DNA from 3 places in the Nocardiopsis mangrovi genome. Region 3 is predicted to be linked to each of the others. Evidence: riboswitches for the same ligand, from Rfam matches in the RefSeq annotation. Region 3 holds a riboswitch; each other region holds the start of a gene.

Evidence for each region. A riboswitch is a leader RNA that binds a small molecule or an ion and turns the genes downstream of it on or off. The one in region 3 is predicted to bind thiamine pyrophosphate.
Region 1: linked by a shared signal. The riboswitch ahead of ACFO4E_RS13670 (ECF transporter S component) and the one ahead of thiO (glycine oxidase ThiO) in region 3 are both predicted to bind thiamine pyrophosphate.
Region 2: linked by a shared signal. The riboswitch ahead of thiD (bifunctional hydroxymethylpyrimidine kinase/phosphomethylpyrimidine kinase) and the one ahead of thiO (glycine oxidase ThiO) in region 3 are both predicted to bind thiamine pyrophosphate.

The regions. Positions count from the first base shown of each region.
Region 1 is NZ_JBHSFQ010000011.1:127,610-137,852, reverse strand. Features, by position in the region: gene sppA (signal peptide peptidase SppA) at 1-716, opposite strand, end outside; gene ACFO4E_RS13690 (hypothetical protein) at 819-1,505, shown strand; gene ACFO4E_RS13685 (hypothetical protein) at 1,528-1,872, opposite strand; gene ACFO4E_RS13680 (DUF418 domain-containing protein) at 1,941-3,044, opposite strand; gene treS (maltose alpha-D-glucosyltransferase) at 3,221-4,942, opposite strand; TPP riboswitch at 5,159-5,266, shown strand; gene ACFO4E_RS13670 (ECF transporter S component) at 5,356-5,964, shown strand; gene ACFO4E_RS13665 (ABC transporter ATP-binding protein) at 5,961-7,535, shown strand; gene ACFO4E_RS13660 (energy-coupling factor transporter transmembrane component T) at 7,532-8,335, shown strand; gene ACFO4E_RS13655 (enoyl-CoA hydratase/isomerase family protein) at 8,411-9,199, shown strand; gene ACFO4E_RS13650 (YbaK/EbsC family protein) at 9,293-9,838, shown strand.
Region 2 is NZ_JBHSFQ010000002.1:123,630-133,872, forward strand. Features, by position in the region: gene ACFO4E_RS02530 (DMT family transporter) at 340-1,311, shown strand; gene ACFO4E_RS02535 (glycosyltransferase) at 1,253-2,569, shown strand; gene ACFO4E_RS02540 (hypothetical protein) at 2,706-2,969, shown strand; gene ACFO4E_RS02545 (LysR family transcriptional regulator) at 2,966-3,928, opposite strand; gene ACFO4E_RS02550 (pyridoxal phosphate-dependent aminotransferase) at 4,065-5,348, shown strand; gene ACFO4E_RS02555 (DUF6457 domain-containing protein) at 5,649-5,900, shown strand; gene thiD (bifunctional hydroxymethylpyrimidine kinase/phosphomethylpyrimidine kinase) at 6,025-6,846, opposite strand; TPP riboswitch at 6,835-6,926, opposite strand; gene rocD (ornithine--oxo-acid transaminase) at 7,164-8,438, shown strand; gene ACFO4E_RS02570 (SGNH/GDSL hydrolase family protein) at 8,556-9,668, opposite strand; gene ACFO4E_RS02575 (acetoacetate--CoA ligase) at 10,051-10,243, shown strand, end outside.
Region 3 is NZ_JBHSFQ010000004.1:178,792-189,034, forward strand. Features, by position in the region: gene ACFO4E_RS06545 (GNAT family N-acetyltransferase) at 1-24, shown strand, start outside; gene metF (methylenetetrahydrofolate reductase [NAD(P)H]) at 1-895, opposite strand, end outside; gene ACFO4E_RS06555 (polyprenyl synthetase family protein) at 969-2,039, shown strand; gene ACFO4E_RS06560 (DUF418 domain-containing protein) at 2,236-3,534, shown strand; gene ACFO4E_RS06565 (NAD(P)H-binding protein) at 3,596-4,480, shown strand; gene thiE (thiamine phosphate synthase) at 4,590-5,240, opposite strand; gene ACFO4E_RS06575 (Rv2175c family DNA-binding protein) at 5,307-5,666, opposite strand; TPP riboswitch at 5,798-5,907, shown strand; gene thiO (glycine oxidase ThiO) at 5,992-7,122, shown strand; gene thiS (sulfur carrier protein ThiS) at 7,119-7,319, shown strand; gene ACFO4E_RS06590 (thiazole synthase) at 7,322-8,128, shown strand; gene pknB (Stk1 family PASTA domain-containing Ser/Thr kinase) at 8,224-10,167, shown strand; gene ACFO4E_RS06600 (response regulator) at 10,160-10,243, shown strand, end outside.

The DNA of each region.
Region 1 (10,243 bases), on a different contig from region 3:
CGGTAGGCGAGCCGGTCCACCAATCCCGTTTCGAGCGCCTCGCCGGCCAGCAGCGGGCCGCGGTCGGTCAGTTCGCGCACGCGCTCGGGGGTCAGCCCGCGGCCCTCGGCGATCCCCTCGACCACCTGCTCGCCCAGCGACTCCACGATGCGCCCGGCCGCCTCGCGGTGGGCGTCGGTGTAGCCGGTCTCGGTGAACACGTTGACCGCGTTCTTGTACTCGTGGCGGGCGCCCGCCTGGTACTCCACCCCGAGCTTGTCGATGGCCGAGCGGAAGAACGTGGTGTGCATGCCCAGCCCGGTCAGCCCCACCAGCCCGGTGGGCAGCAGCGCGATCTCCTCGAAGGCGGTCGCGAGGTAGTAGGGGACCGTCCCGGGACCGAAGTCGCCGAACGACTCGCTCCAGGCCACGGTCGGCTTCCCGGCGGCGCGGAACGCCACCACCGCCGCGCGCAGCTCCTGCACGCGGGCGAACCCCAGCGGCCTGCCGTCGATCCGCGCCGCCAGCGCCACCACGCGCGGGTCGTGCGCGCCGCGCCGGATGCCCTCGATGAGGTCCGACAGCCGCTGGTGGCGGCGGGCCAGGAGCTGGCCGAGGGGGTCGGCCGGCGCCTCGTCCGAGAGCCCTTCGGTGAGGTCGATTTCGAGGACCAGCGGCGCGCTGCGCCGTCGGCGGGCCTTGGACACGGGATCGAGCAGCTTCGCGACATCCACCATGCCCTTCAGGCTAATGGCTGGCGCGCAACGGGGGCGTGGCGCGCGCAGGCGCATTCGCCCGCTATCGTCGGTGAGGTCACGCAGGACTCAGAAGGGAATCTGATGCCCGGGACGTCCGGTCGAGTGCGGTTCAACCGGGGCCGGTCCGGCCCCGCAACGGCGGCGGCCGCAGCGGTCGCGCTGCTCGCGGCCGGGTGCGGCTCCGCGGACTCCGGGGGCGGCGACGCCCCCGCCCTCGACGCGCGCTACAGCGAGGTCGTGCCCGCGGCGCAGCCGCCCGCTCCCGACGGGTTCTCCCCGGCCGAGGTCGAGGGCGTGAAGATCAACGCACCCGAGGACTGGAACATCGACAGCACCGGCGGCCGGCTGTGCATGCGCCCGCCGGAGCAGGACAGCTGCGGGTACGGGTCCGTTCAGGTGCTGCCGCACGTGGCGAAGAACGACGAGAACAAGTGGCCCAAGCGCGGCGACGCCTTCAACGACGCCGAAGCCGGCTGGGCCTCGGCGCCCGGCGAGTGCCGCAGCGCGGCCACGGCCGAGGGCGGGACGCCGGTCACCGGCGCCGAGATCGTGTCGCCGCCCAACGACCTCACCGAGCACGCCGACGGCCTCAAGTCCCACCACCGGGTGTGGGAGGTCACGTGCGAGAACGACGACACCTTCGAGGTGCGGCTGTGGTTCCTGCCCGACAGTGACGTCGCCGTCTATGTGTGGTCGGTCGACTCCCGGTACGCGGCGGTCTACGACGAGGTCGCCGCCTCCATGGACATCTCCGACTACAAGAAGTAGCGGGCGGGGCCCGGGGCCGGTGTCAGGCTCCGGTGGAGTGCCGCGTTCTGCGGCACGTCGGACAGGACGTGTCCGGGATGGGGTTCTCGGTGCCGCAGCAGCCGCAGTACCAGCTGTCGGTGCGGCGCCGGCCCAGCAGTACGTCGTCGAGCAGCACCCAGTCGACCCTGGCCTCGAACCGGGAGTTGAAGCGCCGCGGCAGCGGTGCGCCGCAGCTCCAGCAGTCCTCCAGGAAGTTCCGGTCGGCGTTGACCGTCACCTGGCATTCGGGGCAGAACGCGAACCACAGCAGCGCGTGGCCGTCGCTCCCGGCGGGCACGGCCACACGCACCCCGTACATGAACCTGCCTCGCTCTACGTTGTTCATGGTGACCGAGCGTAGAGGCGTGCAGGTCACGGCGTACGAGGCTTTCCCCAAGGCACCCGGAATGCGGGTTACGGCCGGGCCGCGGCGCCCTCCCGGCCGGTCTCCGGCTCCGGCGCGGCCGCGACCGCCGTCGGGACGACGGCCCACCAGGTGACGCAGCGCAGCATCCACTCCACCGGTCCGTGCCGGAAGCGGCGCAGCCAGAGCGTGCTCGCCAGCCACTGGGAGGCGAGGATGGCGGCGGATATCGCGAACAGGGCGCCCCACTGGTAGCGGTCGGCGAAGCCGAACGCCCACCCCGCGGCCAGGAGCAGCAGCGTGGCCGTGAGGTAGTTGGTCAGCGCCATGCGGCCCAGCGGCGCGAAGACCGCCTCCAGCCCGGTGCGCAGCGGTGTCCGCATGAGCAGGCACAGGCCGGTCGTGTAGACGCCCGCCAGCAGCAGCCCGGCGATCGCGCTCGCGTGGGAGAACCCGCTGCTCATGAGGTCGGTGCTCTGCCAGCCGAGGGCCGCCGCGGCCCCCACCGCCAGGACCCCGAACACGATCGCCACCTGCCCGGTGCGGTCGGCGAGGGCCTGCGGGACGCGGTAGCGGACGGCGGCCAGGCCCAGCAGCAGCATGCCGGGGATGAGCGCCAACCCGCCGGTGAACACCGTGACCCCCAGCACGGTCGCCGCGCCGGCGCCGGCCAGGATCAGCGGCCGCGGCAGGTAGCTGGCGGGCAGCAGGACCAGCAGTCCCAGCACGCCGTAGGGCGCCAGCGCCTCGCCCGGGTGCAGGGTGGCGTGCACGACGCCCAGCAGGAGCAGCGCCGCGAGCCGGCGCGCCAGCACCAGCCGGGGCCGGGCGCCGCGGGCCGCGGCGGAGCCCAGGAGCAGGGCGAACCCGATACCGAACAGGAACGCGAAGATCGGGAAGAACCGCTCGTTCACCAGCAGGAGCAGCGCCGTCTCGGCGAGATGGCGCTCCCGGTCCGGATCGAACGGCACGTTGTAGCCCATGTGGGTGACCGGCCCGAAATTGGCCAGCAGGATCCCGCACAGCGCGAACCCGCGGACCACGTCGAGCACGTCGATGCGGGACCCGCCGCCACCCGGCCGCGGCGACCGGCCCGCCTCGGGATCCGAGGGCGAGGCCGTCCACGCGGGCGGCCGTTTCCAGATGTGCTTCACGGGGGGCTCCGTACGTCGTCGGGGGCGACTGATGTGCAGCGCGACGCTACCGGGGCGGGGCGGGGTCGGGGATCGTCCGCTCGGCGGAATCCGGCCGGCCGTTTTCTCCGACGTTCGTCGGGGGCGGTGATACCAACGTCGAATCGGGCGCGCCGGTGGTGCGGCCGTACCGGCCCTCAGCCGGCAGGCAGCCGGAACCAGTAGAAGCCGTGGCCGGGCAGCGTCATCCGGTAGGGCGGCGTGCCGATGGCGGGGAAGCGCACCCCGCCCATGCACTCGACGGGGGCGACGCCGTCGAACCGGCCCAGGTCCAGCGCCGCCGGCTGGGGGAACCGCGAGAGGTTGTTGACGCACAGCATGCGGTCGTCGCCGTGCTCGCGCAGGAACGCGAACACGCCGGGGTTGCCGGTGTCGAGTTCGCTGAACGCGCCGGTCCCGAACACCGGGTGCCGCTTGCGGATCCGGATCATGTCGCGGGTCCAGTTCAGCAGCGATCCGGGGTGGTCGCGCTGGGCCTCGACGTTGAGCGCCTGGTAGCCGTGGATCGGGTCCATGATCAGCGGCAGGTACAGCCGGGCGGGGTCGCCGTGGGAGAAGCCGGCGTTGCGGCCGGCGGTCCACTGCATCGGCGTTCGTACGGAGTCGCGGTCGCCCAGCCAGATGTTGTCGCCCATGCCGATCTCGTCGCCGTAGTAGAGGACGGGGGAGCCCGGCAGCGACAGCAGCAGCGCGGTGAACAGCTCGATCTGGTTCCTGTTGTTGTCGAGCAGGGGCGCGAGCCGGCGGCGGATGCCCACGTTGGCGCGCATGCGCGGGTCCTTCGCGTACTCGGCGTACATGTAGTCGCGCTCGTCGTCCGTGACCATCTCCAGGGTCAGCTCGTCGTGGTTGCGCAGGAAGATGGCCCACTGGCAGCCCCGCGGGATCTCGGGGGTCTGCTCCAGGATCTCGGAGATGGGGCGCCGCTGCTCGCGGCTGACGGCCATGAACATCCGGGGCATGAGCGGGAAGTGGAAGTTCATATGGCATTCGTCGCCGCCGGACGCGAAGTCCCCGAAGTAGTCGACGACGTCGGCCGGCCACTGGTTGGCCTCGCTCAGCAGCACCCGGTCGGGGTAGAGGCGGTCGACCTCGGCGCGCACGCGCTTGAGGAAGTCGTGCGTCTCCCGGAGGTTCTCGCAGTTGGTGCCCTCGCGTTCGAAGAGGTAGGGCACCGCGTCGAGGCGGAATCCGTCGATGCCGAGGTCCAGCCAGAAGCGCAGCACCTCCAGGATGGCGTCCTGCACGTCGGGGTTCTCGAAGTTCAGGTCGGGCTGGTGGGCGAAGAACCGGTGCCAGTAGTACTGGCCGCGGCGCTCGTCGTAGGTCCAGTTGGAGGGCTCGGTGTCGACGAAGATGACGCGGGCGTCGTTGTAGCGGTCGGCGGAGTCCGACCACACGTAGAAGTCGCCGTAGGGGCCGGAGGGGTCCTCCCGTGACGCCGCGAACCACGGGTGCCGGTCGCTGGTGTGGTTCATGACCAGGTCGGTGATGACCCGGATCCCGCGCCGGTGGGCCTGCTCGACGAGGTCGACGAAGTCGGCGATGTGCCCGAACTCCGGGAGGATGCTCAGGTAGTCGGCGATGTCGTAGCCGCCGTCGCGCAGGGGGGATTCGTACAGCGGCAGCAGCCAGACGCAGTCGATCCCGAGCCATTCGAGGTAGTCGAGCTTGTCGATCAGCCCGCGCAGATCGCCGGTGCCGTCGCCGTTGGAGTCGTGGAACCCGCGGGTGAGCACCTCGTAGAAGACCGCGCTCTTGTACCAGTGGGGGTCGCGCGGGGCGGCCGAGGTGAAGGTGTCGGGCACGGCCGCCGGGTCCGCGCGGCCGGCGGCCCGTACCGGCTCGTGTGTGGCCACGGGGCATCCCCGCCTCTCGGTGCCGCGCCCGACCACGGGTGTCCGCGCGGGCTGGACGGATACGACACGTTCGCTACCCACGCTCCTGGCGGATGTGCCGTGCGCCGGCGGTGTCGGCGCCGGCGATCGGTGTGATCATCGTCACGTGAACGGCCGGCGGGCGGCCGGGAGCGGGGGTGCGCTTGACCCGGCGCCCGGCGCAACGGTCATAATGGGTGAAACCGACAGGGGAGCGCTACGGCGCTGAGAGTGCGGTCGCCGACCGCAGACCCTCACACACCTGATCTGGGTCATGCCAGCGAAGGAAGTCGTGGACCCGCCACCGGACCGTCCCCGGCGTGCACGCACGCCGCCGGACACCGGCCGGCGCTCTTGGCCTGGGCCCTCCGTTTCGCGACGCGAAGGGACACCCATTGAGTGACACCGCATCCGGCCCCGGCACCGGGACCCCCGCACCGGACCGGCCGCGCTACCGCACGGTGGACATCGTCGTCGCCGCGGTCCTGGGCGTCGCCTGCGGCGTGATCTTCTGGTTCTGGGGCATGCTCTGGGCCGCCACCGAACCCCTCTTCCTGTTCTTCCCGCCCGCACAGGCCGTCCTCTACGGGGTGTGGCTGCTTCCGGGCGTGCTGGGCGGGCTGATCATCCGCCGGCCCGGGGCGGCCGTGCTCACCTCGACCGCCGCCGCCGTCGTCTCGATGCTGCTGGGCACCCAGTGGGGCGTCGCGGTCGTCCTCGCCGGCTTCACCCAGGGGCTGCTGCCCGAACTCGTCTTCGCCGCCGGCCGCTACCGCCGCTGGGGCATGGTCACGGCGGTCCTCGCCGGCGCCGCGGCCGGGATCTCCCCGGCCATCTGGGACAACATCCGCTACTACCCCGAGCTGCCGCTGTCCTTCCAGGTGCCCTACGGGGTCATCGTCGTCCTCAGCGCCGCGCTCGTCGCCGGCGTCGGCGGGCGGCTGCTGACCACGGCGCTGGCCAAGGCCGGCGCGCTGACCCCCTTCCCGTCGGCCCAGGGGTGACGTCCCCCGAAGGCGCGCGCGTCGATCTGTCGGACTGGGGGTGGCGGCACGCGGGCCGCGGCGGATGGGCGCTGCGCGGCGTCGACCTCACCATCGAACCCGGCGAACGGGTCCTGCTGCTGGGCGCGTCCGGCGCGGGCAAGAGCACGCTGCTGCACGCCATGGCCGGGCTCACCGGCGAGAGCGGCGCCATCACCGGCGACACCGAGGGGAGCCTGCTCGTCGACGGGGCGCCGCCCGGCGGCGGGCGCGGCGGGATCGGGCTCGTCGGGCAGGACCCCGAGACCCAGCTCGTCATGGCGCGCGCGGGTGACGACGTCGCCTTCGGCCTGGAGAACCTCGGCGTGGCACGCGAGGACATCTGGCCGCGCGTGCACACCGCCCTCTCCGGGGTCGGCTTCCCCTACGGCGTCGGCCGCCCCACCGCGGCCCTTTCGGGCGGGGAGAAGCAGCGCCTGGTGGTGGCCGGGGCCCTCGCCATGCGCCCCCGCCTGCTGCTGCTGGACGAACCCACCGCCAACCTCGACCCCGAGGGCGCGGCGCTGGTCCGCGCGCTGCTCGCGGACCTGGCCGCCACGACCGAGGCCACCATGGTCCTGGTCGAGCACCGGGTCGCCGACGTCGTGGGCGGCGCCTCGGCGGCGACCGCCCTGGTGGACCGGGTCGTCGTGGTGGAACAGGGCGGCGGGGTGATCGCCGACGGCGCCCCGTGCGCGGTCTTCGCCGAACACGGCGAGCGCCTGGCCCGGCGGGGGGTGTGGATCCCCGGGCACGAGCCGGCGCCCCGGGTGGCCCCCGCGCCCGGCGGCGGAGCCCTCATCGAGGCGTCCGGGTGCACGGTGCGCGCCCCCGCGGGAATCGGCGTCGGGTCCGGGCGCGGATCGGAGCGGCGTACCCTGCTGCACGCCGCCGACGCCGAGGTCCGCGCCGGGACCGCCACCGCTCTGACCGGGCCCAACGGTGCGGGCAAGTCGACGCTGCTGATGCTGCTGGCGGGGCTGGCCCGGCCCGCCGCGGGAGCGGTGCTGCCGCGCGGCCGCCTCGCCGAGGGGGACCGCCGCCCGCTCGCCCGCTGGCCCGCGCGGACCCTGTCCCGGCACGTGGGGACGGTCTTCCAGCACGCGGAGGACCAGTTCGTCACCGGGACGGTCCGCGACGAGCTGCGCTTCGCCCCTTTGCGCGCCGGCGTGGGGGAGCGGGCGACCGCGGCATGGGTCGAGGAGCTGCTGGAGCGCCTGCGCCTGGGCGCGCTGGCCGACGTGCACCCGTTCACGCTCTCCGGCGGGGAGAAGCGGCGGCTGTCGGTCGCCACGGCCCTGAGCTCCGGGTCCGCCCACGCCCCCGATGTGCTGCTGCTCGACGAGCCGACGTTCGGCCAGGACACGCGGGCCTGGACCGAGCTGGTCGAGCTGCTGGCCGGCCTGCGCGCGCAGGGCCGGGCGGTGGTCATGTGCACTCACGACGAACCGCTGCTGCGCGCCCTCGCCGATACCGAGCTGCGCGTCGACGGCGGCCGTGTGGCGGCCCCCGCCGCGCCCGTCACCGAAGGCGCGGAAGGGGGAGAGGCGTGATCCGCTCAGCGGGCGAAGAGGTGCCGCGGCGGCCGCCCGCCCGGGATCCCGGCGGCGCCGCGCCCCCCGAGGAGCCCGATGCGCGGGCCTGGCTGGTCCGGGCCAACCCCGCGGCCAAGGTGGTCGCCGCGCTGGCGGTGGTCGCGGGCCTGGTCCCGGTCGTCGACCCCGTCACCAGCGGCGCCGTCCTGGCGGCCGCGGTGCTGGTGCTCCCGTTCGCCGGGCTGCAGCGGGGCCTGCTGCTCCCCTTGGGCCTGCCCCTGCTGCTCATGGGCGCGTCGATCGGGGTGGTGACCCTGCTGTTCGGCGACGGCGGCCCCGCCGCCGCGCTCGGAACGGCCGTGCGGCTCCTGGCGATCGCCCTGCCGGGCATGCTCGTCGGGCTGACCAGCGACCCCACCGAGCTGGCCGACGCCCTGGTGCAGAGGCTCAAGGTCCCGGAACGCCCCGCCCTGGGCGTGCTCGCGGCGGTGCGGCTGGTGCCGCTGCTCGCGGCGCAGTGGCGGATCCTCGGCCTGGCGCGCCGGGCCCGCGGGCTGGAGGCCGGACGCAACCCCGCCACCGCCCTGACCGTCTTCGCCGGCAAGGTGTTCGCCCTCCTGGTGCGGTCGATCCGCACGGGAACCCAGCTCGCGACGGCGATGGACGCGCGCTCCTTCGGGGGCGGCCGGCGCACCCATGCCCGGGTGAGCCGGTGGCGGGCGGCCGACACGGGCCTGCTGGCCGGCACCGCCGCCGTCCTGTGCGCGGCCCACGGCCTGTCCCTGGCGCTGGGGACGTGGACGCCGCTGTTCTCCTGACACCGCCGGGCCGCCGGCGTCCCGCGCGTGGTAAACAGCGGGGGAGGCGACGGCCATCGAGGAAGGCGGCGGGACATGGGTGGATTCGTGCGTGTGGAGACCGATCCGGACACACCGGCCGTCGCGGTCATCCGCCTGGACCGGCCGAAGATGAACGCGATCAGCGCGCGGGTGCAGGCCGAGATCGGCGCGGCGGCCGCTGAGGTCGGCGCCGACGACTCGGTGAGCGCGGTCGTGCTCTACGGCGGGGAGAAGGTGTTCGCCGCCGGGGCCGACGTCAAGGAGATGGCGGAGCTGGACTACGCCGCCATGGCCGGCTACTCCCGCGCGCTCCAGGACGCCCTCACCGCCGTCGCGCGCATCCCCAAGCCGGTGGTGGCGGCCATCACCGGCTACGCCCTGGGCGGCGGCTGCGAACTCGCCCTGTGCGCCGATTTCCGGGTGGCCGCCGATGACGCCAAGCTGGGCCAGCCCGAGATCCTGCTGGGGGTGATCCCCGGGGCCGGCGGCACCCAGCGCCTGCCCCGCCTCATCGGGCCGGCCCGCGCCAAGGACCTGATCTACTCCGGCCGCCACGTGGGCGCCGAGGAGGCGCTGGCGATCGGCCTGGTCGACTCCGTCGTCCCGGCGGCCGAGGTCTACGCCGCGGCGGTCCGGACGGCGGCGCGCTACGCCGGCGGGCCGGCGATCGCGCTGCGCGCGGCCAAGCAGGCCATCGACAGCGGGCTGGAGACCGACCTGGCCACGGGCCTGGAGATCGAGCGGCAGCACTTCGCCGCCCTGTTCGCCACCGAGGACCAGAAGACGGGGATGCGCAGCTTCGCCGAGCAGGGGCCGGGCAAGGCCCGCTTCTCCGGCAGGTAGCCGGGACCGGGCAGCGGGGCGCGAGCACGGGCCGGCCGGTCCCCGTCCCGGCCCCGCCGGCACACCCATCGACATTCACGAGGAGACACCGATATGTGGGGACTGGACACCCACCCCGCCACCGAACGCCGCGACCTGCTCGCCGCACCCGTCGCTGAGGCGCTGGAGCGGTGGAAGACGGCGGCGCCCGCCGCCGACCCGCTGGTCGCCGAGATCGACCCCGGACTCGCCGACACCGCGAACTGCTGCGCCGCCTACGGCATCCCGCTGGACGCGTCGGCGAACTGCGTGGTGATCTCCGCCAAGCGGGGCGGGACGGCGCGGATGGCGGCCTGCGTGGTCCTGGCGAGCACCCGTGCGGACGTCAACGGGGTCGCGCGGCGCCACCTGGAGGCTCGCAAGGCGTCGTTCGCCCGGCAGGAGGACGCGGTCGCGCAGGCCGGCATGGAGTACGGCGGGATCACCCCCGTGGGGCTGCCGGCCGACTGGCCGATCCTGGTGGACGGGGCGGTGGCGCGGACCCCCCACGCGGTGATCGGCAGCGGACTGCGCGCGTCCAAGCTCGTGGTCTCCGGCGCCGCGCTCGCCGAGCTGCCGGGTGCGGTGGTCGTCGAGGGCCTCGGGGTGCCCGCGCCCTGAGGGTTCCTCAGTGGGACCCGGGTTCTTCCCGGGTCCTGCGGCCGGTTCCGGCCCCGGTTCGGGGCGCCGCGGCCCCGCGCACCCGGCCAGGCGGCAGGCGGTTTCGGCCCGCGCCGGTGGGCGCGCGCCGGTCCCAGGGGGCGGCGCGCGGGGGATCCGGCGGAACCGCGCCCCCGCTTTTTCCGTCATACTCATGTGGTCGCTCGGAACGTGCCGGACGGCAATCACGGACACCGGCCCGGTGGGCTTCGGCTCAGGCGCGGGCGGGCGTCCGATGAGCGTTGCATCAAGGGGCGCGCCCCGGTGGTCTCACACCGCCGCGGCGGGCACTCGACAGGTCGCTGTGGAGATCACGACACAAAGGAACCGGCCGGGCGCCGGGCTCCGGCGGAGGTCCCGGCCATC
Region 2 (10,243 bases), on a different contig from region 3:
AAATGTTTCCCTGTCCTCTCCGCCATTTGAGGGACGCCCGGCAGGCTTGTGTTATCTACCGTTTGAACAGGGGGCGGCGTGCCGCCCCGAGAAGGGCGGCGTGCGCGAGACCGCGGGCATTGGGGTAGGGGCTCCGGGTAGTAGCGCAATCGGAGAGGTCGCGGGGGAGTGGGGCTGGCACCACCCGGAACGGGGTGGTGACGGTATCGCCACTCCTCGGTGGCCTCCGTAGCGTTCAGCGTAGAGGCGGTGCGGTGATGGCGTCGGCGCGAACAGGGGAGGGGAAGCCGTGCCGGAGGGACGGGAAAGGGCCTGCCGGGCCGGAGGAGAGGCGTCGCGATGCTGCTGATATCGGTCTTCATGGCGCTGGCGGGAGCGTTCTTCCTCGCGCTGGGGTCGGCCATGCAGGAGCGCGACGCCGTGCGCGCCCCCGGCCGCAGCGTCGCCCGCGTGGGCTTCCTCCTGCACCTGGTGCGGCGGCCGCGCTGGCTGCTCGGGACACTGGCGGCCGGCGCCGGGGTGACCCTGCACCTGGTCGCGCTCAGCGGGGCGCCGCTGACCGTCGTCCAGCCCATCGGCGTCACCGGCCTGGTGTTCGCGATCGTGCTGTCGGCCGTGTTCAACCGCAGGCGCGTACGGCCCAGTCAGATCGCGGCCGGGCTGTGCGTCATGATCGGGCTCCTCGGGGTGCTGCTGCTCTTCCCGCACACCTCGGTCGTCCCGCAGATGCCGTTGCCCACGGCGTTGGCGCTCGTCGGCAGTGTCGCCGCCGCCGGGGGGATCGTCTACGTCGCGGCGCACTGGATCGCGGCGGGGCCGCGCGCTCTGCTGCTGGCCATGGTGGGCGGCGCCGCGCTCGGTACCACCTCCGCCCTGGCGCGAGTGGTCGCCTCCCACGCGGTGACCTCGCCCGCTGCGGTGGTGAGCTGGCTGACCGTGCTCGCTCTGGGCATCGCCGTCTTCGGCGGCCTGCTCCAGCAGAACGCCTACCGGACCGGCCACTTCGCCGCCGCCTACGCGACCCTGCTGATCGTCGACCCCATCACCGGAGCGGGGATCGGCGCCCTGATGCTCGGCGAAGGGCTGCCGGCCACCCCGATCGACCAGGTCCTCGCGACCGGATCCGCGGCGCTCGCCATCGCCGGCACCGCGGTTCTCGCCCGTGCCAAGGACCGCAACCCCGAAGCCACGCGGCGGCCCGGTGCCGCCCCGACACCGCCGTCCCCGTCGAGAACAGGTCAGGAGAACCGAGATGACCCCAGGGAATCAACGAGCCCTCCACCGCACCACCCGAGCGAACCCCGGCGATGACACCCGGCTCCGCGTCCTCATCGGGGCCGACACCTACCCGCCCGATGTCAACGGCGCCGCCTACTTCACCCACCGGCTCGCCGGCGGGCTCGCGGCGCGCGGCCACGACGTGCACGTCGTGTGCGCCTCGGCCACCGGCGACCCCGGGATCGAGTACGCCGACGGGGTCACCCTGCACCGGTTGCGCTCCGTCCCGGTGCTGGTGCACCCGTCGATGCGCACGACCCTCCCGCTGGGCGTCCACGGGCACCTGGAGCGGCTGATCTCGCGCCTGGCCCCGCACGTCGTCCACGCCCAGAGCCACTTCACCATCAACCGGGCGGTCGTCCGGTGCGGCAGGCTCTCCGGCACGCCCGTGGTCCTCACCAACCACTTCATGCCGGACAACCTGTTCGCCCACGCGCACATCCCGGCCCCGCTGCACGACATGGTGGGCGGCCTCGCGTGGCGCGACATGGTGCGGGTGGCCCACGAGGCCGACTACGTCACCACGCCCACCCAGAGGGCGGCCGACCTGCTGGCCGGCAAGGGGTTCGGGCGGCCGGTCGAAGCGGTCTCCTGCGGCATCGACCTGGACCGGTTCCACCCGCGCGGCGCCGAGCGCTCCAAGGCGCGCGCCCGGTTCGGCCTGCCCGACCGCGAGACCATCGTGTTCGTGGGGCGGCTCGACGAGGAGAAGCGGATCGACGAGATCGTCCGCGCGCTGCCGCGCGTGCTCAACCACCGCGACCTCCAACTGGCGCTGGTCGGCACGGGGCAGCGCGAGGGGGAGCTGCGCGCGCTCGCCGCGAGCCTCGGGGTCGCCGACCGCGTCCACTTCCTCGGGTTCGTGCCCGACGAGGACCTGCCCCTCGCCTACGTCGCCGCGGACCTGTTCGCCATCGCCGGCGTGGCCGAGCTCCAGAGCATCGCGACGCTGGAGGCGATGTCGACCGGGCTGCCGGTCGTGGCGGCCGACGCGATGGCGCTGCCGCACCTGGTCGAGCAGGGGGTCAACGGCTACCTGTTCCGGCCGGGCGACGTCGCGGAGCTGACCGCCCGGCTGCTCGACGTACTGGGCGCCGGAGAGCAGCGCCGCGCCGCGATGGGCGAGGCCAGCCGGCGTATGGCGCTGACGCACGACCACCGCCGCTCCCTCGACCGGTTCGAGGAGATCTACGCCGAGGTGCGGCCGGCGCGCCTCACGGGCGTCCCGCGCCGCAGCCCCGCACCGGGTACCCCGGCGGCACGGCGCAGGTACCCCGTGGCGGCCGCCTGACCGGTGCCGGATACGCCGCATTTTCCGGATCCTTTGCGCCATGGGTGGGTGATACCTGAGATGCGGCGGATAGACGCCCGGTGTGTGGTTCGTGGGAACAGGACGGACGAGGGCGGCGGCATACGCGGACAGCGTCGTGGCGCGGCTCAGGCATGCCGAGTCGGAGGCCGAGCGGTTCGCCGCCTCGGCGATGGCGCACCGTGAGGCGCACTCCGAACTCGACCGGCGCGTTCAGACCCTGGAGGCCGAGTTGGCCGCTCTGCGGCACGAACGGCTCCAGCTCTGCGCGCAGTGGTTCGACGCCCGTGACGACCGCGACCGCCATCAGCACGTCGCGCGGCGCATGCGCCGCAAGCTCGGCCGTCTGCGGCGGCGCGCCCCGCTCGCCGACCCCGGCTAACCGGGGTCGACGGCGCCGTCGGCGGCCCGCCGCAGCGTGTCGCCCAATGTGCTTCGCACCTCGGCCGCCGCCGCGTCCAGAGCGCGCAGTGTCACCGTGATCGCCGGCCGCCGGATGCTGGTCGCCCGGACCAAGGCGTAGATCTCGCGCGCCGGGACCCCGTGCGGCAGCCGCCGGAAGGCGAGGCCGGGCGCGCCGGCGGTCAGGGCCAGAGCGGGCACCGCGGCGATCCCGATCCCCCGCGCGACCAGGCTCAGGATGGTGCCCGGCCCCTCGAACTCCCAGGCGGCCGCGGGTGCGCCGCCGACATCGTCGAGCAGGCGGTCGGTGGCGGCCCGGGACGGCTCGCCGTGCGGCGCCGCGATCCACGCCTCGTCCCGCAGCCCGTGCAGGTCGACCGGGCGGTTCGGGTCGGCCAGCGGGTGGTCGGCGGGGACCGCGAGGACCATGGGGTCGTGCAGCAGGTGGAAGTGGCGCAGCTTGCCGGCCCCGCTGTCGGGCCGCCGTCCCGACCAGTCGTCGACGAGGGCGATGTCGGCCTCACCGGTGCCGACCTGGCGGCTGCCGGTGCCCTCCATGGTCTGGCGCAGGACCAGCTGCATCCCCTCGTGCGCGCGCAGGCTCTGGGCCAGCAGCGGCGCGAACGCCACCGCGGCGGTCGGGAACGCCGCGACGGTGACCCGGCCCAGCGCGACGCCGGACTGGGCGGCCAGCACGGATTCGGCGGCCTCGACCATGGCCAGGATCTGGTCGGCGTGCACCGCGAGCAGCCGCCCGCCGTCGGTCAGCTCCGCGCTGCGGGCGGTGCGGTCGAGGAGCGCGATCCCCGCCTCGCGCTCGAGCGCGGACAGCTGCTGCGAGACCGCGGAAGGCGTGTAGCCGAGGGCTTTGGCGGTGGCCGCGATCGTGCCCTGGTCGGCGAACTCCTTGAGGATCTGCAAACGGCGGAGATCAAGCATAAGAACAGCTTATGCCTTCCATCGCAAAGACTCGCTTGTACTTATGGGGCGAACTGGGCAGGGTGAAGGTGAAAGGTCGGCGACAAGCCCGCTGGCCTGCACGTTCTTCTTGGATGCTTCCGGAGTTGATCAACTCATGCCTGTCACCGTGTCCGCGACCCTGGCTGTCAACGAGGCACTGACCGAGCAGCGCCGCCGTGGCGTGCGCGTCCTGCCGCTGGGGTTCGGCGAGGCCGGTCTGCCCGTGCACCCCGCGATGCGCGAGGCCCTGTCCGCGGGGGGTGACAGGAACGCCTACGGGCCGGTGGCGGGAAGCCCGGAGCTGCGCGAGGCCGCCGCCGGGTACTGGACGCGCCGGGGCCTGCCCACCGATCCCGACCTCGTGGTCGCCGGTCCGGGCAGCAAGCCGCTCCTCTACAGCCTGCTGCTGAGCATCGGCGGCGACGTCGCCATCGCCGCCCCCAGCTGGGTCAGCTACGCCGCGCAGGCCCAGCTCGCCGGCCACCGCGCGATCAAGGTCGCCACGCCGCCCGGTGAGGGCGGGGTGCCGCGCCCCGATCAGCTCGCCGCGGCCGTCACCCGCGCCCGCGCACGCGGGCGCGACGTCCGCTCCGTCATCCTCACCACGCCCGACAACCCCACGGGGACGGTGGCGTCCGAGGCGACCGTGCGGCGCGTGGCCGAGGTCGCCCGCGAGCTCGACCTGTTCATCATCTCCGATGAGATCTACCGCGACCTCGTGCACGACCTCACGACCACCGTGCACAGCGCCGCCGGGTTCGCGCCGGAGCGGACCGTCATCACCACCGGGCTCAGCAAGAACCTGGCGCTGGGCGGCTGGCGGCTGGGCGTCGCCCGGCTCCCCGAGGGCGAGACCGGCCGGCGGCTGCGCGCCGACCTGCTCGGGGTCGCCAGCGAGATCTGGTCCAGCCCGGCCGGCCCCGTGCAGCAGGCCGGAGCGCTCGCCTTCGCCGAACCCGCCGAACTCACCGCGCACATCGCCCGCAGCCGCCGGCTGCACGGCCTGGTCGCACGGGCGGTCGCGGGCCGGTTCGCGGCGGCCGGGGCGACGCTCGCCGCACCGCAGGCGGCGTTCTACCTCTACCCCGACTTCGAGCCGCACCGGGAGCGCCTGGCCGCCGTCCACGGGGTCACCACGGGCCGCGCGCTCACCGGCCTGCTCCTGAAGAGCTACGGGATGGGCGTGTTACCGGCGGCGGAGTTCGGGGAGTCCGCCAGGGCCCTGCGGATGCGCGTCGCCACGAGCCTGCTCTACGGCGAGACCGCCGACCAGCGCCACGAGTCCTTGGCCGCCGACGACCCCCTCGCACTGTCGTGGATCCGCGCGCACCTCGACCGCCTCGACGAGATCCTCGCCGATCTCGGCACCGGAGCACAGGCCGGATCCCCCGCCGCGTAGCAGGCAGCGGGCCCGCGCCGGGTCACGGGGGGGAGGAGAAGCGGCACCGGTCATCGCGGAAGGGCCGGTCCCGCTCCCCTGTCGCGCAACAGTATCGGCAGGCGCCCCGCCGCTGCCACGCGGGGGCGAGGACCCGCCGCCGGCGGGGCGGCCCGCCGGTCCGGACCGTAGGATCGCTGACCACCGGGCCCCGCCGCGCAAGGGGTCCCCGGGAGCAGGGCGGCCGCCGCCGGCCGCGTAGCGTACGGCTCACCGGCGGCGCCCGGTCCCTTCCGGCCACGACGACCTACGGAGCACTCCATGACCCTCGTCGAATGGGCGAAGCTCGCCTCCGCCGAACTCGAACTCCCCGAGCGGCTCGACCCCTCCGACGTCAAGCTGATCCTCGACCTCGCCAAGGACGCCGCCCACTCGGTGGCCCGCCCGGCGGCGCCGCTCACGGCCTACCTGCTGGGCATCGCGGTCGGCCGCGGCGCCGACCCCGCCCAGGCCGCAGCGGCACTCAGCGCCCTCGCTCTCGCCCAGGCTCCGGAGGAGCCCGCCGACTCCTGACGCGTCGCCGGCGGGGCGGCGGAGCCGGCGCGACCCCGCGCTCTCCGGGGGCGCGACTCCCCGTCCCGCCCGGCCGCCGCGAGCGCGACGCACCGGCCGGCGCCGGCCGGTGCCCCGGTCGTGTTCACCCGCGCGCCCCGGTGGGCCACCAGGCGTGGAAGTGGTGGACCGGCCCGGTCCCGTGCCCGGCGTCGAGGGCGTCGGCGTGCCGCAGCGCGGCGGTCAGGTAGGTTTTGGCGTCGCGTACGGCGGCGTCGAAGCCGGGCCGCTGCGGGCGCAGGGCGGCGATCGCCGACGACAGCGTGCAGCCCGTGCCGTGGGTGTTGCGGGTGGCGACGCGCTCGGCCGTGAACACCTGCGGGGCCGCGTCCGCCGCCACGAGCAGGTCGGTGCTGGTGTCCCCGCCGAGGTGGCCGCCTTTGAGCAGCACCCGCCGCGCGCCCAGGTCCAGCAGCCGGCCGGCCTGAGCGCGCATCGCGTCGAGGTCGCCCGCCTCGTCCTCGCCCAAGAGCGCGGCGGCCTCGGGCAGGTTGGGGGTGACCAGGTCGGCGCGCGGCAGCAGCTCGGAGCGGACCACGTCGATCGCCTCGGCCGCCAGCAGCCGGTCGCCGCTCTTGGCCACCATCACCGGGTCCAGGACCACATGGGGGAGCCGGTGGGTGTCGATGGCCTTGGCGACGGCGCCGATCACCTCCGGGGTGGCCAGCATGCCGATCTTGACCGCGTCGACCCGGGCGTCGGCGAGCAGCGTGTCGAGCTGGAGGGCCACGAAGTCGGCGGGGACCTCCTGCACACCGGCCACCCCGGTGGTCGACTGGGCGGTCAGGGCGGTGATGACCGTCATGCCGTATCCGCCGAGGGCGGAGAACGTCTTGAGATCGGCCTGGACCCCCGCGCCGCCGCTGGGGTCGCTGCCGGCGATGGACAAGATGTTGTGACTGCTCACGGGCGTTCCTTCGCTAGTACGAGCTAGATCAGGTTCGACGGGTGTGTTCTCAGCCGTTTCCGGCACCCCGCGCCTTGGCGTGCCCCCAATCTCTCACGCCCGCCCCGCCGCTTTCGACCCCCTAGCCCCATCGCGGGGACGCCGACAAGGGCGGAAACCGCCAAGCCCGCCGCTCGGCGGGTCATGGCCGGCCACCCTTGCGACCCCCGGGTGCCGTCTGTTCTCCTGCTGGAGGCCGCCCGAGCGGGCGCTTTGTGCGTGATCCGAGCGGGTATCCACTGATCGACGACGATCAAGGGCGATCGAAGGGAACCTGGATGAGCGACACCCGCGGTCTGGGCCGGCGCGACGGCGGCGATCCCGCCGGACCCGCCATCTCCACCTCCGAGCACATCGGACTCGCCGACACCCACTCGGCACACAACTACAACCCGCTGCCCGTCGTGATCGCCGAAGGCGACGGGGCCTGGGTCACCGACGTCGAGGGGCGCCGCCTCCTCGACTGCCTGGCCGGCTACTCGGCGATGAACTTCGGCCACCGCAACCCCGACCTGCTCGCGGCTGCCCACCACCAGCTGGACCGCATCACGCTGACCAGCCGCGCCTTCTACAACGACCAGTTCGCGCCGTTCGTCACCTCTCTCGCCGACCTGGTCGGCAAGGAGCAGGTGCTGCCCATGAACACGGGCGCCGAGGCGGTCGAGACCGGGATCAAACTCGCCCGGCGCTGGGCCTACGACGTCAAGGGGGTCCCCGACGGCCAGGCCACGATCGTGGTCGCGGGAGGCAACTTCCACGGCCGCACCACCACCATCATCTCCTTCTCCGAAGACCCCGACGCCTATGGCGGGTTCGGGCCCTACACCCCGGGGTTCCGCGTCGTGCCCTACGGGGACGCGGTGGCCGTCGCCGACGCGATCGACGCCACCACGGCCGCGGTCCTCATCGAACCCGTCCAGGGCGAGGCGGGGGTCATCGTGCCGCCGCCCGACTACCTGCCGCGGGTGCGCGAGATCTGCGACGAGCAACGGGTGCTGTTCATCGCCGACGAGGTGCAGTCGGGGCTGGGCCGCACGGGCACGGTGCGGGCCTGCGAGCACACCGGGGTCGTCCCCGACGTGTACCTGTTCGGCAAGGCGCTGGGCGGCGGGATCCTTCCGGTCTCCGCCGTGGTCGCCGACGCCGACGTGCTCGACGTCATCCGGCCCGGGCAGCACGGCAGCACGTTCGGCGGCAACCCCCTCGCCGGCGCCATGGGCCGGACCGTGGTGCGGATGCTCAAGGACGGCCCGTACCTGGAGAACGCCCGCCGGCTCGGCGAGGTGCTGCGGACCCGCCTCAAGGAGTACGTCGGCAACGGCGTGGTGGCCGCCCGCAGCATCGGGCTGTGGGCGGGCATCGACGTCGACGAGTCCCTCGCCGGGGGACGGGAGCTGTGCGAGCGGCTCCTCGCCCGGGGCGTGCTGGTCAAGGACACCCACGGGTCCACGATCCGGCTGTCGCCGCCGCTGATCATCTCCGAGGACGACCTCAACTGGGGCCTGGACCAGCTCGGCGCGGTCCTGGCCGAACTCCGGGCGGAACGCGCCTGACCGGCTTCCCGGGGCGGAGGAACCCCTCCGTCCCGGGGGCGCGCTCCCCCTCGGCCCGCTGTGGGCCGCCACGGGGACGGTCCGCCTCCGGCGCGGCCCCTGCCGGGGCGCGGGAGGTCAGTCGATCTCGGCGGCGAGGACGTCGGGACTCGCGTTGTCGACGGTGGAGCGGGTGGCGTAGAGCCGGCGGTCGGGGCCGGCGTCGATCTGCGCACGCACGCGCTCCGCGAGGGCGTCCTGCCCCGCCGCGGTGGGGTGGAAGGTGCTCCGGTCGATCGAGACCCCGCTGGTGAGGTCGCGCAGCAGGACGCCGTTGAGCCACGCCTCCTCCGTGCCGACCTCGTGCCCGTTGAGCGCGGTGAAGACGTCGACGTATTCGACGCTGCCCACCTCGCCGTCCTCGGTGATCTCGGCGTCGGCCTCGTCGACGGCGTCGGACACCTGCCCGTTGAACCGCTCCAGGGTGTCGTTCAACCACTCCTGGTCATTGGCGTTGAGCGTGTAGTACATGCCGTCGGGATCGGCCGGGAACAGCCGCGGGTAGCCCACCACCAGCATGCGGGCATCGGGGGCGCGGTCGCGGATCTCGCCGACCAGGTCGGTGAAGGTGGCGTCGAACAGCCGCATCCGGCGCTCGATGTCGGACTCCTGGTCCTTGCACGCGGTGGTGTCCACCAGCGGCAGCCGGACCATGCAGGTGCGCAGGACCGAGGTGAAGCCGAGGTCGTTGCCGCCGATGCCGATGGTGACCAGCGAGGTGTGCTCGGTCACCCGGTCGATCTGGGAGTCGGTCGAGCCCAGTTCGTCGAGCATCGCGTGGCCCCGCTGGCTGCTGCACGCGTAGAACCCGAGTTCCCCCGCGAAGTCGTAGGCCGCGGCGACCGTCTCGGGGTAGGCGTTGGCCGACCGCCAGCACCCGCCGGTGACGGCGGTCTCGGCCGCGTAGTCGTCGGCGCCGTCGCCTGAGGAGTAGGAGTCGCCCAGCGCGGCGTAGTGGCCCCACGTGGCGGCGGCTTCGGGATCGAGCCGCAGGCGCCAGTCGGGGTCTCCGGGCCGCGGGCCGGGCGGGCCGGAATCGGGGCACCCGGCGCCCGTGGTCCGGCACCAGGCGTCGACCACGCCGTCGCGCGTGGCGGGCACGGCGAGGACGACGGCGCAGAGGACCGCGAGTACGACGGCGGCGGCGCCCAGCAGCCGTATCCGCCCGTTGCCATCCGTTCCGCGCACCATCCCGTCCGCCTCTCGCTCTCCGGCGTCGCCGCCCTGGCGGTTCCATCCCCAGATCGCAGATTACCCGCAGGGGACCCGGAACCGGACGATCGAAAGCGACACGCTCGGGGCCGGGGCCGGCCATCCGCGGCCTCTGAGCGCGCCTGCGGGGCGCCGGCGGTGGCTGGACCGAGGAGCGGTGTGCGACCGGGGGCCGAGGGGGTACGCCGCGACGAGGGAAGCCTCCGCCTTGAGGCGCCCCCGCAGGCCGGGCGGGAAGCACGCCCCGTCGGGCGGGGGCCGAGACGGGTGTTGTTAGATGATGGTCGTCACATCCGCACGGGCCGGGACGGCGACCCATCCGCGTGTGCCCGCCGTGCCGGGGAATTCAGGAGGCGCGAGAATGTCGGAGCGGACACAGCCACCGGTGCTCTGGGAACCCGGCGCGGAGCGGCGCGAGCGCGCCGCGGTCACCGCGTTCGCGCGGTGGGCGGGCGAGCACAAGGGGGCGCCGGCGGCGGCCGTCGACGACTACCACGCGCTGTGGCGCTGGTCGGTGACCGACCTCGACGGTTTCTGGTCCGGCATCTGGGACT
Region 3 (10,243 bases):
CGCGCGTGGCTGTGGACTGGTTGAAGGTGATGAAGTGGATGCCGGGGGCGCCTTCGTCGAGCAGCCGCTCGCACATCCGGGTGGCCTGCTCGATCCCCAGCCTGCGCACGGCCTCGGGGTCGTCGCCCACCTTCGCGAACTCCTCCGCCAGGTGGCGCGGGAACGGGGCGCCCGACAGCTGCTCGGAGCGCTCGATCGTGCCCAGCTTCACCACCGGCATGATCTCGGGGATGATCGGCACGTCGCACCCCTTGGCCGCGACCCGGTCGCGCAGCCGGAGGTAGTCCTCGGGGTCGAAGAACATCTGGGTGATCGCGTAGTCGGCGCCGGCGCGGCACTTGCGCACGAAGTACTCGACGTCGGAGTCGACGTCGGCCGAGCGGGGGTGCTTGTAGGGGAACGCCGCCACGCCCACGCAGAAGTCGCCGCTCTCCTTGAGCAGCCGGACGAGTTCGTCGGCGTACTCCAGGCCCTCGGGATGGCGGACCCACTCCCCCAGCGGGTCGCCCGGGGGGTCGCCGCGCAGCGCCAGCACGTTGGTGACGCCGACATCGGCGAACCGGCCGATGAGGTGGCGCAGCTCGCGCACGGAGTGGTCGACGGCGGTCATGTGCGCCACCGGGAGGAGGGTGGTGTCGGTGGCCATGCGCTCGGTGATCTCGACCGTGCGGTCGCGGGTACCACCGCCCGCTCCGTAGGTGACCGAGACGAAGGAGGGCTGGAGCGCCTCGATCTCGCGGATGACCCGCCAGAGCTTGCGCTGCCCCTGGTCGGTCTTGGGCGGGAAGAACTCGAAGGAGAACGTCGGTTCGCCGGCGGTGAGCAGATCGCGGATGCGGCGGGGCCGCGCGGCGGAGTGACGCGCCGGACCGGAGCGTGTCGTAGACCCAAGCATGCCCACCACCTTAGGCGACGCCACCGGCCCGGCGGCGGCGGGCGGCCGTCCCGGAACGGATAGCCTGCTCTGCATGACCTCCTCTTACGCCACACCGGTCTCCTTCGTGCGCGGGGCCGTCGACACCGAGCTCACCGCGTTCGCAGCGGAGCGCAGGGCCGAACTCCTGGAGATCGGCCCGGAGCTGGAGCCCGCGATGGAGGCCCTGGAGGCCATGCTGACGGGCGGCAAGAGGCTGCGCCCGGCCTTCTGCTACTGGGGCTGGCGGGGGGCCGGCGGCACCGACGTGCCCGGGATCTACACCGCCGCCGCCTCCCTGGAATTCCTCCAGGCGTGCGCGCTGATCCATGACGACGTCATCGACAACAGCGACACCCGGCGCGGCCTGCCGGCCACCCACAAGCGCCTGGAGGGGCTGCACCGGAGATCGGGCTGGTCGGGCGGTGGCGCGGCGTTCGGCCAGGGGGCGGCCATCCTCATCGGCGACCTCTGCCTGGCCTGGAGCGACCAGATGTACGCGGCCAGCGAGCTGCCGCTGAAGGCGCTGCACGACGGCCGCGGCCCGTTCGACCGGATGCGCACCGAGGTCATGGCCGGGCAGTACCTCGACATGCTCGAACAGGTGCGCGGCGCCGAGAGCGTCGAGGCGTCGCTGCGCGTCATGCACTACAAGGCCGCCAAGTACACCGTCGAGCGCCCGCTGCACCTGGGCGCGGCCCTGGCCGGGCGCGCCGACGACCTCACCCCGGTCTACACCGCCTACGGCCTGCCGCTGGGCATCGCCTTCCAGCTGCGCGACGACGTTCTGGGGGTCTTCGGCGACCCCGAGCAGACGGGCAAGCCCGCAGGCGACGACCTGCGCGAGGGCAAGCGCACGCTGATCGTCGCCGAGACCCTGGAGCGCGCCCCCGCCGCCGACTCCGCCCGGTTCCGGCGCCTGCTGGGCGACCCCGGCCTCACCCCCGGCGACGTGGAGTGGATGCGCGGCGTCACCACCGAATGCGGCGCCCTGGCGGCCTGTGAGCGCCGGATCGACGACTATGTCGGCCAGGCCGCCGACGCCCTCGACAGCGACCTGATCGACGACGAGGCCCGCCGCTCCCTCGCCGACCTCATCGTCGCGGCCACCGCCCGCGAGCACTGACCCCGCGGAACGCCCGGGACGGCGGAGGCGGCGTCCTCCGGTGGAGCGGGCCGCCGCCGGGGCCGTCTCCTGCGGTGGTGGCGGAGGCGGTCGGCCATGCGGAGGAAGCGGGCTCCTCCCGCAAGCGGATGCCCGTGGCGCCGCCGTCCGCGACCCTGGGGGAAAGTCCGCTGAAGGACCCCACAGGAGCCCCCTTATGCAGCCCACCCGTACGCCACACCGAGGTCCCACCCGCGCGACGGAACGCGCGCTCGCCCCCGACCTCGCCCGCGGCTTCATGCTGTTGATGATCGCCCTGGCCAATACCCCGTACTACCTGTGGGGGACCGACCGGCCGTCGATGAGCCCGCACCCCGACGGCGGGTCGGCGCTGGACACGGCGGTGCAGTTCGTCATGACGGTGGCCGTCGACGGCCGCATCTACCCGATGTTCGCCTTCCTGTTCGGCTACGGGATCATGCGCACCTTCGACCGCCAGATCGCGGCCGGCGCCGATCCGCGGGGCGCCGCGGCGCTGCTGCGCCGCCGCCACCTGTGGCTGCTCGTGTTCGGGTTCGTCCACGCGGCCCTGCTGTGGATGGGCGACATCCTGGGCGCCTACGGGCTGGCCGGGCTGGTGATGTGCGGCCTGTTCCTGCGCCGCCGGGAGCGCACCATCCGCGTCTGGGCGGCGGTCCTCGCCGGGCTGGCGGCCCTGCTCGCCCTGGTCTCGGTGGCCGGGGGCGTCATCGCCGCGCAGGGCCCGGACGGTGCCGCCGGGGCGGTGGACGGCGGCGTCGCCGACCTCATGTTCGCCTCCTTCAGCGAGCCGACCGTCCTGGGCGCGGCGCTGGCCCGGCTGATGATGTGGCCGCTGACCAGCCTCGTCCAGGGCCTCGGCCTGATCGTGCCCGCGGCGATGCTGCTCGGCATGGCGGCGGGCCGGCGCCGCGTCCTGGAGCTCCCGGGGAGCAACCTGCGCCTCCTGGGCTGGACCGCCGTTCTGGGGATCTCGGCCGCCTGGCTGGTCGCGCTCCCCGGAGCGCTGAACCTGGTCGGGCTGCTGAACCTGAACGCCCCCGCTCTGGAGTCGCTGGACGGGGCCCGGTCCCTCGCCGGCCTGTTCGGCGGGCTGGGCTATGTCGCGCTGTTCGGGATCATCGGCCACCTGCTCGGCCGCCGCGAGCGCCAGGGCGTGGTCGTGGTCGCGGTCACCGCCGTCGGCAAGCGCTCCATGACCAGCTACCTCGCGCAGTCGGTGATCTGCTCGCCCGTGCTCGCCGCCTGGGGCCTGGGCCTCGGCGCCGCCATGCACAGCGCCTCGATGGCGCTGTTCGCGATCGCGGTGTGGCTGGTGACCGTGGCCGTCGCCTACGCGCTCGAACGCGCGGGCCGGCGCGGGCCCGCCGAGGTGCTGCTGCGCCGGCTCACCTACCGGCGCCCCGAACCCGCCGCGCCCGCACCGCCGTCCGCGCCGGCTCCCGCCGGGGCCGGCGCCCAGGACGCGGCGCGCTGACGGCGACCGCCCCGCGCGCCGGTGAGTGCGCGCGGGGCGCCATTGCCCGAAAATGGGACTCATGGGCAAGGATCAGGCAATAGCGCACACCGTCGGGATCACCGGGGCCACGGGCGCAGTCGGCGGGCGCGTGGCGGCCCGGCTGGCGCGGCGCGGCGTGCGCCAGCGGCTGATCGTCCGCGACCTCAACCGCGCCCCGGAGCTCGCGTCGGCCAGCGCGGCGATGGCCGCCTACGAGGACCCCGCTGCCTTCCGGCGGGCGGTGCGCGGCACCGACACCCTGCTGCTGGTCTCGGCCATCGAGGCCGCCGACCGGATCGACCAGCACATCAGCGCGGTCGACGCCGCGGTGGCGGCGGGCGTGAGCCGGATCGTCTACCTGTCCTTCCTCTCCGCCGCGCCGGCCGCCACGTTCACCTTCGCCCGCGACCACTTCTACACCGAGGCCCACATCCGCTCCACGGGCGTGGAGCACACCTTCCTGCGGCCGAGCCTCTACCTGGACCTGCTGCCCGACTGGGCCGACGAGCACGGCGTGATCCGCGGCCCGGCCGGGCAGGGCCGGATCGCGTGGGTGTCGCGCGACGACGTCGCCGACGCGGCGGTCGCCGTGCTGCTCGGGCAACAGGAGCACGACGGACGCACCTACGACCTGACCGGGCCCGAGGCCGTCAGCCTGGGAGAGACCGTGGAACGGCTGTCCACGCTCACCGGGAAGGTCGTCCGCTACGTCCCGGAGACCTGGGACGAGGCGCTGGAGTCGCGCCGGCCGTCGGGCGCCCCGGAGTGGGCCGTCGAGGGCTGGGCCAGTTCCTACGCCGCCATCGCCGCGGGCGAGATGGACGTCGTCTCCCCCGCTGTCCCCGATCTGACCGGCCACCCCGCCCAGACGATCGAGGGCTACCTGCGCAAGCACCCCAGCGCGCTGAGCCGCATCAACCCCTGAACCCCGAGCGGGCGGCGACGGCCCGATCCGGACCGCGGCGGCCGGTTCCGTGCGCGGCGTCCGCCGCCGCTGCGGGCAAGGCGCCGCGCCCGCTCTGTCGAAATGGGGCTCAGACCGCGGCCCGCAGGCGCCGGGTGAACGCGGCGGCCGCGGCGCGGGGGTCGGGGGCCTCGGTGATGGCGCGCACGACGACCACGCGGCGCGCGCCGGCGTCCAGGACCCGGTCCAGGTTGTCCAGGTCGATGCCGCCGATGGCGAACCACGGGCGCCCGCCCGGCAGCTCCGCGGCCGTCCGGACCAGCGGCAGCCCGGCCGCGGGGCGGCCGGGCTTGGTCGGCGTGGCCCAGGTGGGGCCGACGCAGTAGTAGTCCACTCCGTCCTCGGCCGCCGACGCGGCGGCCGAGGCGGCGTTGTTGTTGGACCGGCCGATCAGCGGGCCGTCGCCGATGATCTCGCGGGCGAAGGGCACGGGCAGGTCCCGCTGGCCCAGGTGGAGCACGTCGGCGCCGGCGGCGCGGGCGATGTCGGCCCGGTCGTTGACCGCCAGCAGCGCGCCGTGGCGTTCGCAGGCTTCGCGCACGGTCGCGAGCGCCGCCAGCTCCTCCCGCGCCTCCAGCGACTTGTCGCGGAGCTGCACGATGTCGACGCCGCCCGCCAGGGCGGCGTCGAGGAAGGACGCGAGGTCGCCCCGTTCGCGGCGGGCGTCGGTGCACAGGTACAGGCGGGCATCGGCCAGGCGGCGGCGCGGGCTCGTGTTCACCCGCCCCAGGCTAGTGCGCGCCCGTTCCCGCGCCCGAGGCGGGCCCGGCAGCGGTGGGGCGGGCCGTCAGAACGCCATGGCCTGGGCGCGGCGGCGGACCTCGGTGCCGCGGTTGGCGATCAGCGCTTCGATGGGCGCCCCCGGGAGGGTGTCGTCCGGAGTGAACATCCAGGTCAGCGCCTCGTCGGTGGCGAATCCGCAGTCGGCGAGGAGCGTGAGGGTCCCCGGCAGGCCCTTGACGATGTCGCCGCCGGCGATGAAGGCCGCGGGGACCACGGTCTCGCCCTTGCGGCGGACCCCCAGCAGCTTGTGGTCGCCGATGTACTGCTTCACCCGGTTCGGGCTGATGTTCAGCGCCTTCGCCGCTTCCTTCAGGGTCAACCAGTCGCCGACCAGGGAATCGATGGTGTGGTCGTTCTCTGTCACGCAGCCAATGTCCCACAGTTCCGGGTGCGCCAAACCAGGCCCTCCGGCCTTATCGCTTCCGGCGTAGCGGGCCCGTCGCGGGAGGGCGGTCGCCCGGCGCCGGAGGCGGGGCCCTAGGATTGGCCGCGAGCAACGATCCCCGCGGGAGCCGGTGGGACCGGCTGAGAGGGAGGCGGCGAGCCTCCGACCGCAAGAACCTGATCCGGGTCATACCGGCGAAGGGAGTGGCAGCGGAGCCGTGCGCACGACACCCCCGTCCCCGTTCTCACCACCGTCCCCGTCCCCTCCGGCGCCTCCCGCGCCCGGCCCCTGCGAAGTCCTCGTCGTGGGCGCGGGCGTGATCGGGCTCGCCGTCGCCTGGCGGGCGGCCCGGCGCGGCCTGCACGTCACCGTCGTCGCCCCCGATTCGACCCCGGGCGCCGCGTCCGGGGTCGCGGCGGGCATGCTGACCCCGGCCGGCGAGGCCGTGTTCGGCGAGGAGGCGCTGATGCGGTTCGGCGCGCTCTCGCGCGACCGCTATCCCGCGTTCGTCGAGGAGCTGGAGCGCGACTCCGGCCTGCACGCGGGCTACCGGACCGGCGGCACCCTCCAGGTCGCCTACGACACCGACGACCTCGCCCGGCTGAGCGAGCTCGCGGAGCTCCAGGCCCGCCTGGGGCTGGCCGCCGAACGGCTGACGGGCCGCGCGTGCCGCAGGCTGGAGCCGATGCTCGCCCCGTCGGTGCGCGGCGGCGTCCTGGCCCCCGACGACCACTCCGTCGACCCCCGCCTGCTCACCGCCGCCCTGGCGGCCGCGGCCCGGCGGCGCGGCGCCCAGCGCGTCCGCGACCGGGCGGCGAGCCTGCTCACCTCCCGCGGCCGGGCCGCCGGCGTGCTCCTCGCCGGCGGCGGCGAGCTGCTCGCCGACCAGGTCGTCCTGGCGGCGGGGGTGTGGACGCCGGAGATCGGCGGGCTGCCCGACGGCGCCGTCCCGCCGCTGCGCCCGGTCAAGGGCCAGCTGCTGCGGCTGCGCACGCCCTCCGGTGCCGCGCCCGTCGTCACGCGCACCGTACGCGGCCTGGTCCGGGGCGCCCCCGTCTACCTGGTCCCCCGCGACAGCGGAGAGGTGGTCGTGGGCGCCACCCAGGAGGAGATGGGCGCCGACCTGCGGCCGACCGCGGGCGGGATGTGGGAGCTGCTGCGCGACGCCCACACCCTGGTCCCCGGGGTCGAGGAGCTGGAGGTCGCCGAGATCTGCGTCGGGCTGCGCCCCGGCTCGCCCGGCAACGCACCGCTGCTGGGCCCCACCGGGCTCCCGGGCCTGCACCTCGCCGTGGGCCACCACCGGCACGGCGTCCTGTTCGCCCCCGCCACCGGCGACGCGCTGGCCGACGTGCTGGCGGGCGGGGGCCTGCCCGGCTACGCCCGGCTCTTCGCCGCCGACGGCGGCCCCGATGGAAGCGAGGCACGCACGTGAACGTGATCATCAACGGGCGGCCCACCCCGGTGGCGCCCCGCAGCACCGTGGCCGACATCGTCGGCTCCCTCACCGATGCCCAGGGGGGCGTGGCGGCCGCGGTCAACGACGAGGTCGTCCCCCGCGCGGCCTGGCCGCGCACCCTCGTCGCCGAGAACGACCGTGTGGACGTCCTGACCGCCGTCCAGGGAGGCTGACCATGACCACCGACATCGGCGACCCGGCCGCCGCACCGGCGTCCCGCCCCGCCGCCGACCCGCTCGTCATCGCCGGGAGCGAGTTCTCCTCGCGGCTCATCACCGGAACCGGCGGGGCGCCGTCGATGCGCGTCCTGGAGGACGCGCTGATCGCCTCGGGCACCGAGCTGACCACCGTGGCGCTGCGCCGGGTCTCCCCCGGCGCGCAGGGCTCGGTCTGGGACGTGCTGCGGCGCAACGGCATCCGCCCGCTGCCCAACACCGCCGGGTGCTTCACCGCCGCCGAGGCGCTCCGCACCGCCCGCCTGGCCCGCGAGGCGCTGGAGACCGACTGGATCAAGCTGGAGGTCGTGGCCGACGAGCGCACCCTGCTGCCCGACCCGGTGGAGCTGCTGGACGCCGCCGAGCTCCTGGTCGACGACGGTTTCACGGTGCTCCCCTACACCAACGACGACCCGGTGCTCGCGCGCCGGCTCGAACAGGTGGGCTGCGCCGCCGTCATGCCGCTGGGCGCGCCGATCGGGTCGGGTCTGGGCATCCGCAACCCGCACAACATCGAGCTGATCGTGGAGGAGGCCGGCGTCCCGGTGATCATCGACGCCGGGATCGGCACCGCCAGCGAGGCGGCGCTCGCCATGGAGCTGGGGTGCGACGCCGTCATGCTGGCGACCGCGGTCACCCGCGCCCAGGACCCCGTGCTCATGGCCGCCGCCATGCGCGACGCGGTCGCCGCGGGGCGCGCCGCGCGGCGCGCGGGCCGTATCCCGGTGCGCCGGTATGCCCACGCATCGTCACCATCGGTGGAGTGACGCGGCGGGACATCACCGCAGTTCACATTGGGTTCGGCCGCCGCGCGCCGGGCGCGGACCGGCGTGGGGGCCGCTCCCCCATTACACTCGGCGGCGTGGACATGACGACTGCGGACTCACTCGTCGGTGCGACCCTCGACCATCGCTACTTCATCGAGGGGCGCATCGCGAGCGGCGGCATGGCGACCGTTTACGTCGCCCACGACCTGCGACTGGACCGCCGGGTGGCGTGCAAGGTGATGCACGCGTCCCTGGCCGAGGACCCCACGTTCGTGCGCCGCTTCATCAACGAGGCGCACTCCGTCGCCCGGCTCTCCCACCCCAATGTGGTGCAGGTGTACGACCAGGGCACCGACCAGGGCCACGTGTACCTCGCCATGGAGTACGTGCCCGGCCGCACCCTGCGCGACCTCCTCAGCGAGCGCGGGCGCCTGGCGCCGCACGCGGCCCTGAAGATCATGGCGCCGGTGCTGGCCGCGCTGGGCGCCGCGCACCGCGCGGGCATGGTGCACCGCGACGTCAAGCCCGAGAACGTCCTGCTCACCGCGGACGGGCAGGTGAAGGTCGCCGACTTCGGGCTGGCCCGGCTGGTGGAGTCCGCGCAGCAGGCCATGACCAAGACCGGCACGCTCATGGGCACCGCCGCCTATCTGGCGCCCGAGCAGATCGAGCGCGGCACCGCCGACGCGCGCACCGACGTGTACGCGGCCGGCATCATGCTCTACGAGCTGATCACCGGCGAGCAGCCGCACACCGGCGAGACCCCCATCGCCGTCGCCTACCAGCACGTCAACGTCGACGTCCCGCGGCCCTCGACCGTCGTGCCGGGCATCGGCCCCGCGGTCGACGTCCTGGTCACCAAGGCCACCGAGCGCGATCCGCGGTACCGCCCCGGCGACGCCGCCCAGTACCTCGCCGGGATGTCCGAGGTCATGAAGGACATGCCGGACGACGGCGGCGCGGCCGCCGCGACCGCGCCCCGCGTGGACGCGCAGGCCCCGGCCGCTCCGGCCGGCGGCAACGCCACCCTCGTGGTCGACCTCGACGACATCGCCGAGCCGGAGCGGCGCGCCGACGACCGCCCCTTGGAGCGCAAGCACCTCCTCGTCCTCGCCGGCGGCGCCATGGCGGTGGCGGTGCTCGTCTTCGGCTGGTGGCTGCTGATCGGGCGCTTCGAGACCGTCCCCGACGTGATCGGGCTGGACGAGGAGACCGCGGCCGACGTGCTGGCCGACAGCGGGCTGCGCATGGAGGTCGACGACCGGGGGATCTTCAGCGACGCCGCCGACGAGGGGGAGGTCGCCGGAGCCGACCCCGAGGTCGACGACCGCATCGAGCCCGACGGAACCGTCACCGTCTTCCTGTCGCGGGGACCGCAGACCATCGCGATGCCCGAGGTGGTCGGCCTCAGCGCCGACGACGCCCGCGACACCCTGGAGGGCGCCGGGTTCTCCGACATCGAACTGGAGGAGGCGTCCTCGGAGGACGAACCGGTCGGCGCGGTGGTCTCCTCCGACCCCGAGCCGGGGAGCGACGCCGACCGCGCCGCATCGGTCACCCTCACGCTCAGCACCGGCTTCGGCGCGCCCGACGTCGAGGGCCGAACGGAGGAGGAGGCGACCCAGGCGCTGCGCGACAGGGGCCTGGGCGTCGACATCGCCCAGGAGCCCAGCGACGACGTCGAGGCCGGCCGGGTCATCTCGCAGGATCCGGGCCCGGGCGGCAACGTCGGCCGCGGCGACGCCGTCACACTGACCGTCTCCTCGGGCCCCGACCGCATCGAGGTGCCCGACGTCACCGGCCTGTCGGTGGCGGCCGCGCAGGAGCGGCTGGAGGAGCTGGGCCTGACCGTGACGGTCACCGCACCGCTGGGCGGCGACCGCGTCGCGGGCTTCAGCCCGCAGGGCGAGGTCGAGAGCGGCACGGAGGTCGAGCTGTTCGTGACCCCGTTCGGCAACGGCGACGACCGAGGGAACGGGAACAACGGGAACGGGAACAACGGCAACGGCAACGGCAACGGCCGGGGCGACGATGACTGACCCCGCCGGCGGGGCCGGCGGCGCGATCCGGGTCATGGTGGTCGACGACCACCCGATGTGGCGCGACGCCGTCGCC